DNA from 2 places in the Kitasatospora purpeofusca genome. Region 2 is predicted to be linked to the other one. Evidence: riboswitches for the same ligand, from Rfam matches in the RefSeq annotation. Region 2 holds a riboswitch; the other holds the start of a gene.
The links. A riboswitch is a leader RNA that binds a small molecule or an ion and turns the genes downstream of it on or off. The one in region 2 is predicted to bind cobalamin.

Region 1: linked by a shared signal. The riboswitch ahead of OG715_RS14735 (prenyltransferase/squalene oxidase repeat-containing protein) and the one ahead of OG715_RS36960 (CoA-acylating methylmalonate-semialdehyde dehydrogenase) in region 2 are both predicted to bind cobalamin.

Annotation. Positions count from the first base shown of each region.
Region 1 covers NZ_CP108561.1:3,392,375-3,396,554, reverse strand. Annotated here, with positions in the region: gene OG715_RS14740 (SCO2322 family protein) at 1-462, opposite strand, end outside; gene OG715_RS14735 (prenyltransferase/squalene oxidase repeat-containing protein) at 573-1,871, opposite strand; cobalamin riboswitch at 1,959-2,083, opposite strand; gene OG715_RS14730 (TetR family transcriptional regulator) at 2,200-2,895, opposite strand; gene OG715_RS14725 (glycosyltransferase family 4 protein) at 3,129-4,180, shown strand, end outside.
Region 2 covers NZ_CP108561.1:8,488,215-8,492,394, reverse strand. Annotated here, with positions in the region: gene OG715_RS36965 (acyl-CoA dehydrogenase family protein) at 1-378, opposite strand, end outside; gene OG715_RS36960 (CoA-acylating methylmalonate-semialdehyde dehydrogenase) at 375-1,904, opposite strand; cobalamin riboswitch at 2,110-2,300, opposite strand; gene OG715_RS36955 (amidohydrolase) at 2,429-4,066, opposite strand.

The DNA.
Region 1 (4,180 bases), 5.1 Mb from region 2:
CAGCCCGTTGGTGTCGTACCGCAGCGGCGGGGCGACGGTGGCCAGGACCTCCGCCGAGCTGGCCCGGTTCGGCACGACGGCGCAGGCGGTCCGGGGCTCCGGCGGGGTCTCGCGGGCGGGCGCGTCGGCGGGGCCGCCGAAGTCCAGCACCACGGCGACCCGTTTGCGCCCGGCCTCGGCGGGCGTACCGGCGCAGAGGGCGGCGAAGTCCCCGGCCGGACCGGGCCGGGCGGCCTGTTGCCCGCCGTCGGGGCTGACGGCGAACCGCCAGCCCTCGACCTCGCCGTCCGCCGGGACGTGCACGGCGGGGCCCTGCTGCTGGTACGCCCAGCCGCCGTCGGACCAGCGCCAGAACGACCAGTACCGGTAACCGGCGGCCTGCGCCTGCGCGGCGCCGAGCAGGAGCACGATCAGCAGTCCGGCGACCGCCCCGGCCAGGAAGCGCAGGGCGGCCCGCGCCACCCGCCGCCGGGCCGCCGCCCTGTCCCCGGCGGCGGTGGTGGTGACGGGGGTGGCAGCGGCCGGGACCGGGGCCGTGGTCGGACGCGGTTCCCGGTCCCGGCCGGGAGGGGTCACAGCTTCGCGCCGCGCTTGCGCTGCAGGCTGAGCACCAGCCCGCCGCCGATGCCGATCAGCAGGCCGACGCCGAGCAGCCAGAACTTGCCGATGCCGCTGTCCTTGTCCTTCCCGGCCGAGGTCGAGGCCGAGGCGGAGGCACTGGCGGACGGGGCGCCGACGGCCTTGGGCGCCGGGCCCAGCGCGGTCAGCTGCTTGACCAGGTCGGCCCCGCCGAAGGCGGCCGGGTCGCGCTGAGCGGCCTGCGCCACCAGCACCAGGGTGGCGGTGGCGGCGGCGTCGGTGCCGCCCTTGGTCCAGTTGCCGCCCTCCTTGGCCAGCCAGTCGACAGCGCCCGCGGCCTGCTGCGGGTGCTCGCCCTGGACCAGGCCGAGCGCCGCCCAGGCGGTGGCGGTGTAGTCGGGGGTGGGCGCGGCGCCGGCCAGGGTCAGGGTCAGGTGCTGGCCGCCCGCGGCGAGCTGCTCGGTGAGGTAGGCGCCGGCCGCCTCGCCGGAGTCGGCCCGGGGGACGGCGGTGGCGGTGGCGCCGCCGTCGGCGCAGGCCAGGGCCTTGGGGGCGGCGTCGGTCCGGTTGCCGTTGGCGACCGGCAGCTTCCCGCCGGCCGCGGCCAGCGAGGCCTGGCCGCTGGCGAGGGCGTTGGGCTCGGCGGCGGGGGCGCCGGCCGGGGCGGTCTGGTAGACGAAGGCACCGCGCTGGTCGGCGGGGGCGGCGCAGCCGAGCTGGAAGACGGCGAGCCCGTCGAAGGCGTTGCGGCCGGCCTTGGCGACGCCCGCCGGGTCGTTCCTGGTGGCGATCAGGGCGTTGACGGCCAGGCCGGTGGAGTTGGCGTCGCCCGGGTTGCCGGGGTTGTAGGCCCAGCTGCCGTCCGCGTTCTGGTTGGCCTTGAGCCACTGGACGCCCTTGTCCACGGCGTCCTGGTGCCCGCCGAGGGTGGTCAGCGCCTGGATCGCGAGCGCGGTCGCGTTGCTGTCCTCGAACGCCGGGTCGCAGGCGGTCGCGGTGTCGGCGCGGTACGAGGGCCAGCCGCCGTCGGCGCACTGCTGCCCGGTCAGCCAGGCGACGGCCGAGTCGGCCGGGGTCACCTTGGCGGTGGTCAGCGCGGTCAGGGCGAGGGACTGCCGCCACACCGCGTCGTAGGTGGGGTCGCCCTTGCCGTACAGGCCCTCGGGGAGCGGAGCGGCGCCGAGGCTCGCGGTGGGGCTCGGGATGTCGGCGAACGCCGGGGTGGCGGCGGCGGTGCCGGCGAGCAGCGCGGCGGCCAGGGCGGCGGCGCCCGCGCGGGCGGCGGTCAGCATGATCGGAGTTGTGCCTTTCGATGAGCGGTGCCGGCCGGGGCCGGCGTTCCGTGGACCTCGACGGTGCCCGGCGGTGGTCCGCCCGGCATGGGCCGCTCGCCTCTCCCCGGGTGCTCCGGCTCGCCGGCGGACGGGCGCCGGGCTCACGGTTGCGGGGTCAGCGCCGGATTCGCACCGGCTTTCCCCGGAATAGGAGAAGCGGGATGGAGTTGTCCTGCCCGTCGACTCTAGCCGCCGGTCCGGGCGTTCCACTCCGACCGGGGTGAGAACAGGTTCCAGTTCGGCGCCCGCCCGCCGGGCCGGCGGCGGACCGGTCCCGGGGCCGGCCTCAGGGCAGGTCCAGCAGCCGGGCGGCGGTGTGCAGGTCGGCCCTGACCTCGGCGATCGAGGCGCGGCCGGAGAGCCAGGCGACCAGTGCCGCGTGCCAGGTGTGCTCGATCACCCGGACGGCGGCGCGCTGGCTCCCGGTCGGCGGCCCGGACTGCCCGATGGCGTCCAGGATGAGCTGCCCGGTGGCGGCGGACACCTGGTCCACCTCGGCGCCCACCGAGCGGTCGGCGAAGGAGAGCGCGCGGACCATCGCCTCGGCCAGCAGCGGTTCGCGCTGCAGCGCGTGGAACGCCCGGGTCAGCGTCTCGGCGACCCGCGGCGCCGGTTCGCGCTCGGTCGGCGGGTGCCGGCGGACCTGCTCCTGGAGGCCGCGCAGCTGCTCCAGCATGACCGCGACCAGCAGGTGGACCTTCGACGGGAAGTACCGGTAGAGGGTGCCGAGGGCCACCTGCGCGCCCTCCGCCACCTCCCGCATCTGGACCGCGTCGTAGCCGCCGCGGGCGGCCAGCGCGGTCGCGGTCCGCAGGATCCGCCGCCGCCGTTCGGCCTGCCGGGCGGTCAGCGGCGGTGCCATCGGGGCGGCCGGCAGGGGCGCCGGGGCGGCGCCGGGCGGGAGGGCGGCGGAGGGGGTGTCGGAGGGGGTGGACGCCGGCGGCGCGGGCGGTGCGGGCGGAGGTGAGGACGGTGACGGCAAGGACGCTCCCGGGCGCGAGAGTGGTGGGGCTGCTCCGGACGGGCACGGTCGGCCGGGCGGGGCGCCCGGGCGTGGCGCGAATCACCAGCCCTGGATCCTGAGCGGAAGCTACGGGCCGGTATCTTCGAGGTCTCTCATTGTTCACAGGGTCAGCGGTGAACTCCACACCGCACTGAAACCTGATCTACTTTACCGACCGGCAGCACAGACAGCAGCAGAGATGAGGGCCGACGATGACCGCGCAGCCGCTGCGGATTGCCCTGCTCTCCTACCGCGGCGACCCGTTCTGCGGCGGTCAGGGCGTCTACGTACGGCACCTCTCCCGTGAGCTGGCCCGGCTCGGCCACCACGTGGACGTGATCGGCGCCCAGCCGTACCCCGTCCTGGACGAGGTCGAGGGGCCGGGTTCGGTCCGGCTGGTCGAGCTGCCCAGTCTGGACCTCTACCGCGCCGACGACCCCTTCCGCACCCCGGCGCGCGAGGAGTACCGGGGGGCGGTGGACGTCCTGGAGTACGCCACCATGCGCACCGGCGGCTTCCCCGAACCGCTGACCTTCTCGCTGCGCGCCCGCCAGTACCTGGCCCGGCACCGGGGCCGCTACGACGTGGTGCACGACAACCAGACGCTCGGCTACGGCCTGCTCGGCCTGGCCCGGCACGGCTTCCCGCTGGTCACCACGATCCACCACCCGATCACGGTGGACCGGCAGGTCGAACTGGACGCCGCCCCCGGCCGGTTGAAGCGGCTGTCGCTGCGCCGCTGGTACGCCTTCACCCGGATGCAGCGCCGGGTCGCCGCCCGGCTGGAGCACATCATCACCGTCTCCGGCAGCTCCGAGCGCGAGATCGCCGAGCACCTGGGCGCCGCCCCGGGCGCCGTCTCGGTGGTGCCGATCGGCGCCGACACCCGGTTGTGGTCCCCGTCGGACGAGGTCGCCCGGGTGCCCGGACGGATCGTCACCACCTCCAGCGCCGACGTCCCGCTCAAGGGCCTGGTGCACCTGGTCGAGGCGCTGGCGAAGGTCCGCACCGAACGGGACGCGCACCTGGTCGTGGTCGGCAAGCCGCAGAAGGAGGACGGCCCGATCGCCCGCGCGGTGCGCGCCTTCGGGCTGGAGCCGCACATCGAGTTCCGGCACGGCCTGACCGACCGGGAGCTGGTCGACCTCTACCGCTCGGCCGAGGTCGCCTGCGTGCCGTCGCTCTACGAGGGCTTCTCGCTGCCGGCCGCCGAGGCGATGGCCACCGCGACCCCGCTGGTCGCCACCACCGGCGGTGCGATCCC
Region 2 (4,180 bases):
CAGGCAGTAGCCGCCCAGGTGCTCGGCGGTGCAGAGCCGGGGCAGCCAGCGGGCGCGCTGGGCGTCGTCGCCGTGGCGGTCGACCATCCAGGCGACCATGTTGTGGATGGACAGGTAGGCGGCGATGGACGGGCAGCCGGTGGCGAGGGCCTCGAAGGCCACCGCGCCGTCGCGGCGGGTGAGACCGGAACCGCCGGACTCCTCCCGGACGTAGACGCCGGCCAGGCCGAGTTCGCCGGCCTTGCGCAGCACGTCGACCGGGAAGTGCTTGGCGAGGTCCCACTCCACGGCGTTCGGGGCGAGGTGCTCGTCGGCGAAGGCCCTGGTGGTCTCCGCGATCGCGCGCTGGTCGTCGGTGAGATCGTGCACGGCGATCATCCCATCGTCGGCATGGTGAAGCTGGCGCCTTCCTTGACCCCGGAGGGCCAGCGCGAGGTCACCGTGCGGGTGCGGGTGTAGAAGCGGATCGAGTCCGGTCCGTGCTGGTTGAGGTCGCCGAAGCCGGAGCGCTTCCAGCCGCCGAAGGTGTGGTAGGCGATCGGCACCGGGATCGGCACATTGACGCCGACCATGCCGGTGTTGACCCGGCGGGTGAAGTCGCGGGCGGTGTCGCCGTCGCGGGTGTAGATGGCCACGCCGTTGCCGAACTCGTGCTCGCTGGGCAGGCGCAGGGCCCCCTCGTAGTCGGCGGCGCGGACCACGCTCAGCACCGGGCCGAAGATCTCCTCCCGGTGGATCCGCATCCCCGGCGTCACCCGGTCGAACAGCGAGGGGCCGAGGAAGAAGCCCTCCTCGTGGCCCTCCAGCCGGAAGTCGCGCCCGTCGACGACGAGTTCGGCGCCCTCCTCGACCCCGAGGTCCAGGTAGCCGCGGACCCGCTCCAGCGCGTCCCGGCCGACCAGCGGGCCGAAGTCCGAGGACGGGTCGTCCGAGCGGCCGACCTTCAGCGCGCCGATCCGCTCGACCAGCTTGGCCACCAGGGCGTCGGCGGTCTCCTCGCCGACCGGGACGGCCACCGAGATCGCCATGCAGCGCTCGCCCGCCGAGCCGTAGCCGGCGCCGACCAGGGCGTCCGCCGCCTGGTCGAGGTCGGCGTCGGGCATCACGATCATGTGGTTCTTGGCGCCACCGAAGCACTGGGCGCGCTTGCCGTGGGCGGCCGCGGTCGCGTAGACGTACTGGGCGATCGGGGTGGAGCCGACGAAGCCGACCGCCTGCACCCGGGGGTCCTCCAGCAGGGTGTCGACGGCCTCCTTGCCGCCGTTCACCACGTTCAGCACGCCGGGCGGCAGTCCGGCCTCCAGGAACAGTTCGGCCAGCCGCAGCGGCACCGAGGGGTCCCGCTCGGAGGGCTTGAGGACGAAGGCGTTGCCGCAGGCCAGCGCGGGCGCGGCCTTCCAGAGCGGGATCATCACCGGGAAGTTGAACGGGGTGATGCCGGCGACCACGCCGAGCGGCTGGCGCATCGAGTACACGTCGATGCCGGTGCCGGCGTTGTCGGTGAACTCGCCCTTGAGCAGGTGCGGGATGCCGGCCGCGAACTCGACCACCTCCAGGCCGCGCTGGAGGTCGCCGTGGGCGTCGGCGACGGTCTTGCCGTGCTCGGCGGAGAGCAGCCGGGCGAGCGAGTCCCGTTCCTGCTCGACGAGTTGGAGGAAGCGCAGCAGCACCCGGGCCCGGCGCTGCGGGTTCCAGGCCGCCCACGCGGGCTGGGCCTGCGCCGCGTCGGCGATCACGGCCTCGACCTCGGCGCGGCTCGCCAGCGGCACCCGGGCCTGGACGCGCCCGGTGTTGGGGTCGTGGACGTCGCCGAAGCGGCCGGACGTCCCGGCGGTGCGCTTGCCGCCGACGAAGTGGGTGAGTTCGGGGACGATCGGCTCGGAGGTGGTGGGGTCGGGAAGCATTGATTCCTTCTCTCGTCAGGATGGGGAGAGGAGGAATGGAGGCCGCGCCGGTGCGCGGGCGCACGGTGGTGCGCCCGACGGCAGGACGGCGGCGGCTGACGAACCGTCAGCGCTGGTGCGCCCCGGGGCTCGTCGGCACAGCACAGCCGGGGGCGGTGGAACGGGAGCAGCCCGGATTCATGCGTGTCGTCTCCATCCTCGTGGAAAACACGGACCGTCCGCGGCCGGTATCCTGACTCCCGGATCGACGCGCGCCCCCGGGCCTTCCCGGCTGGCTGCCAGTGGCCGAACTCCTGCGAGGACGAACTCCCCGGTCACAGTGGCGGGACCGTGCCGGACTCGCACCGGCTTCCCTGACACCGCGGACCTGTTCCGACCATATAGTTGGACGTCCTAGTAAGTCCAGAGCCCCTGGCCGTCCGGGCGCGTCGGAGCACGCACCGTCGGGAACGCGACGGGCCCCGGGGAGCACCCCGGGGCCCGGACGGCAGTTGACGCGACGTCAGTCGAACGTCAGTCGGGTGTCACTCGGCGGCGTGGACCAGCTCGCCGCCGACGTAGGTGCGCAGCACCCGGGCCGACGCGATCTCCTCGGGCGGGCCGGTGAGGATGTCGCGGTCCAGGACGACCAGGTCGGCCAGCAGGCCGGGCGCGAGCACCCCGGCGTCGTCGAACCCGTTCACATGGGCGGTGCCGGCCGTGTAGGCGGCGATCGCGGAGGCCAGGTCGAGCCGCTGCTCGGGCAGGAACACCCGGTCGTCCTCGGCCTCCGGCTCCCGCCGGTTGACCGCGACGTGCAGTCCGGCCAGCGGGTCCGGGCTGCTCACCGGCCAGTCGCTGCCCGCCGCCAGGGTGGCCCCGGCCCGCAGCAGCGCGCCGAACGGGTACTGCCAGGAGGCCCGCTCCGGGCCGAGGAAGGGGATGGTCAGCTCGTCCATCTGCGGCTCGTGCGCCGCCCACAGCGGCTGGATGTTGGCGATCGCGCCGAGCCGGGCGAACCGGGGCAGGTCGTCGGGGTGGACCACCTGGAGGTGCGCGAGGTGGTGGCGGGTGTCGCGCCGGCCGTTGGCGGCGCGGGCGGCCTCGACCGCGTCCAGCGCCTCGCGCACCGCCCGGTCGCCGAGCGCGTGGAAGTGCACCTGGAAGTCCAGCGCGTCGAGTGCGGTGACGTACTCGCGCAGGGCGAGCGGATCGACGAAGCTGAGGCCGGAGTTGGCGGTGGCGCAGCCGCAGCCGTCCAGGTAGGGGCTGGTCATCGCGGCGGTGAAGTTCTCCGCGATGCCGTCCTGCATGATCTTCACCGAGCCGGCCCGGAACCGGCCGTGCGCCGAGGCCGCGCGGCGCTCGACGAGTTCGGCGATCTGCTCGGCGCCCCGCTCGCGCTCCCACCAGAGCGCGCCGTTCACCCGGGCGGTCAGCGCGCCGGAGCGCGCGGCGGTCAGATAGGCGTCGGACGGGTCCGGCTGGCCGTTGAACTCGCCGAGCAGCGCGTCCTGCCAGCCGGTGATGCCGAGCGAGTGCAGCAGCCGCTGCGCCCGCAGCAGCCCCTCCAGCCGGTCGGCGGCGGTGATCGGCGGCACCAGCCGGGCCACCAGGCCGGTGGCGCCCTCCTGGAGCACTCCGCTCGGGGTGCCGTCGGCCTCGCGCTCGATCCGGCCGTCCGCCGGGTCGGGGGTGTCGCGGTCGACACCGGCGAGTTCCAGGGCCCGGGTGTTGGCCCAGGCGCCGTGGTGGTCCCGGTTGGTGAGGTAGACCGGACGGTCCGGGACGACGGAGTCGAGCAGCTGCCGGGTCGGCAGGCCGCCCTCGAAGCTCTCCATCGACCAGCCGCTGCCGGTGATCCACTCCTGGTCGGGGTTCGCGTCGGCGTAGGCGCGGATCCGCTCCAGGTAGTCGGCCACGCCGACGGTTCCGGTGAGGTCGCAGACGGCCAGCTCGGTACCGCCGAAGACGGCGTGGATGTGCGCGTCCTGGAAGCCCGGCAGCAGCAGCTTGCCGGTGAGGTCGACGACCTCGGTGTCCGGGCCGATCAGGTCCCGGACCTCGTCGTGGCCGACGGCGGTGATCCGGCCGCCGGTGACGGCCAGACCGGTCGCCCGGGTGCGGGCGGCGTCGCCGGTGTGCACGGGACCGCGGGTGAAGACCAGATCGGCCTTGGTCATGGGTGGTGCTCCGTTCTCGGGTGGTGCGGGTGTGCGGGGTGCCGTGCGCGGCGGGTGTGCGGCGTGCCGTGCGCGGCGGGAGAGCGCGGGCCCGGTGTGTGGGGGTGCACCGGG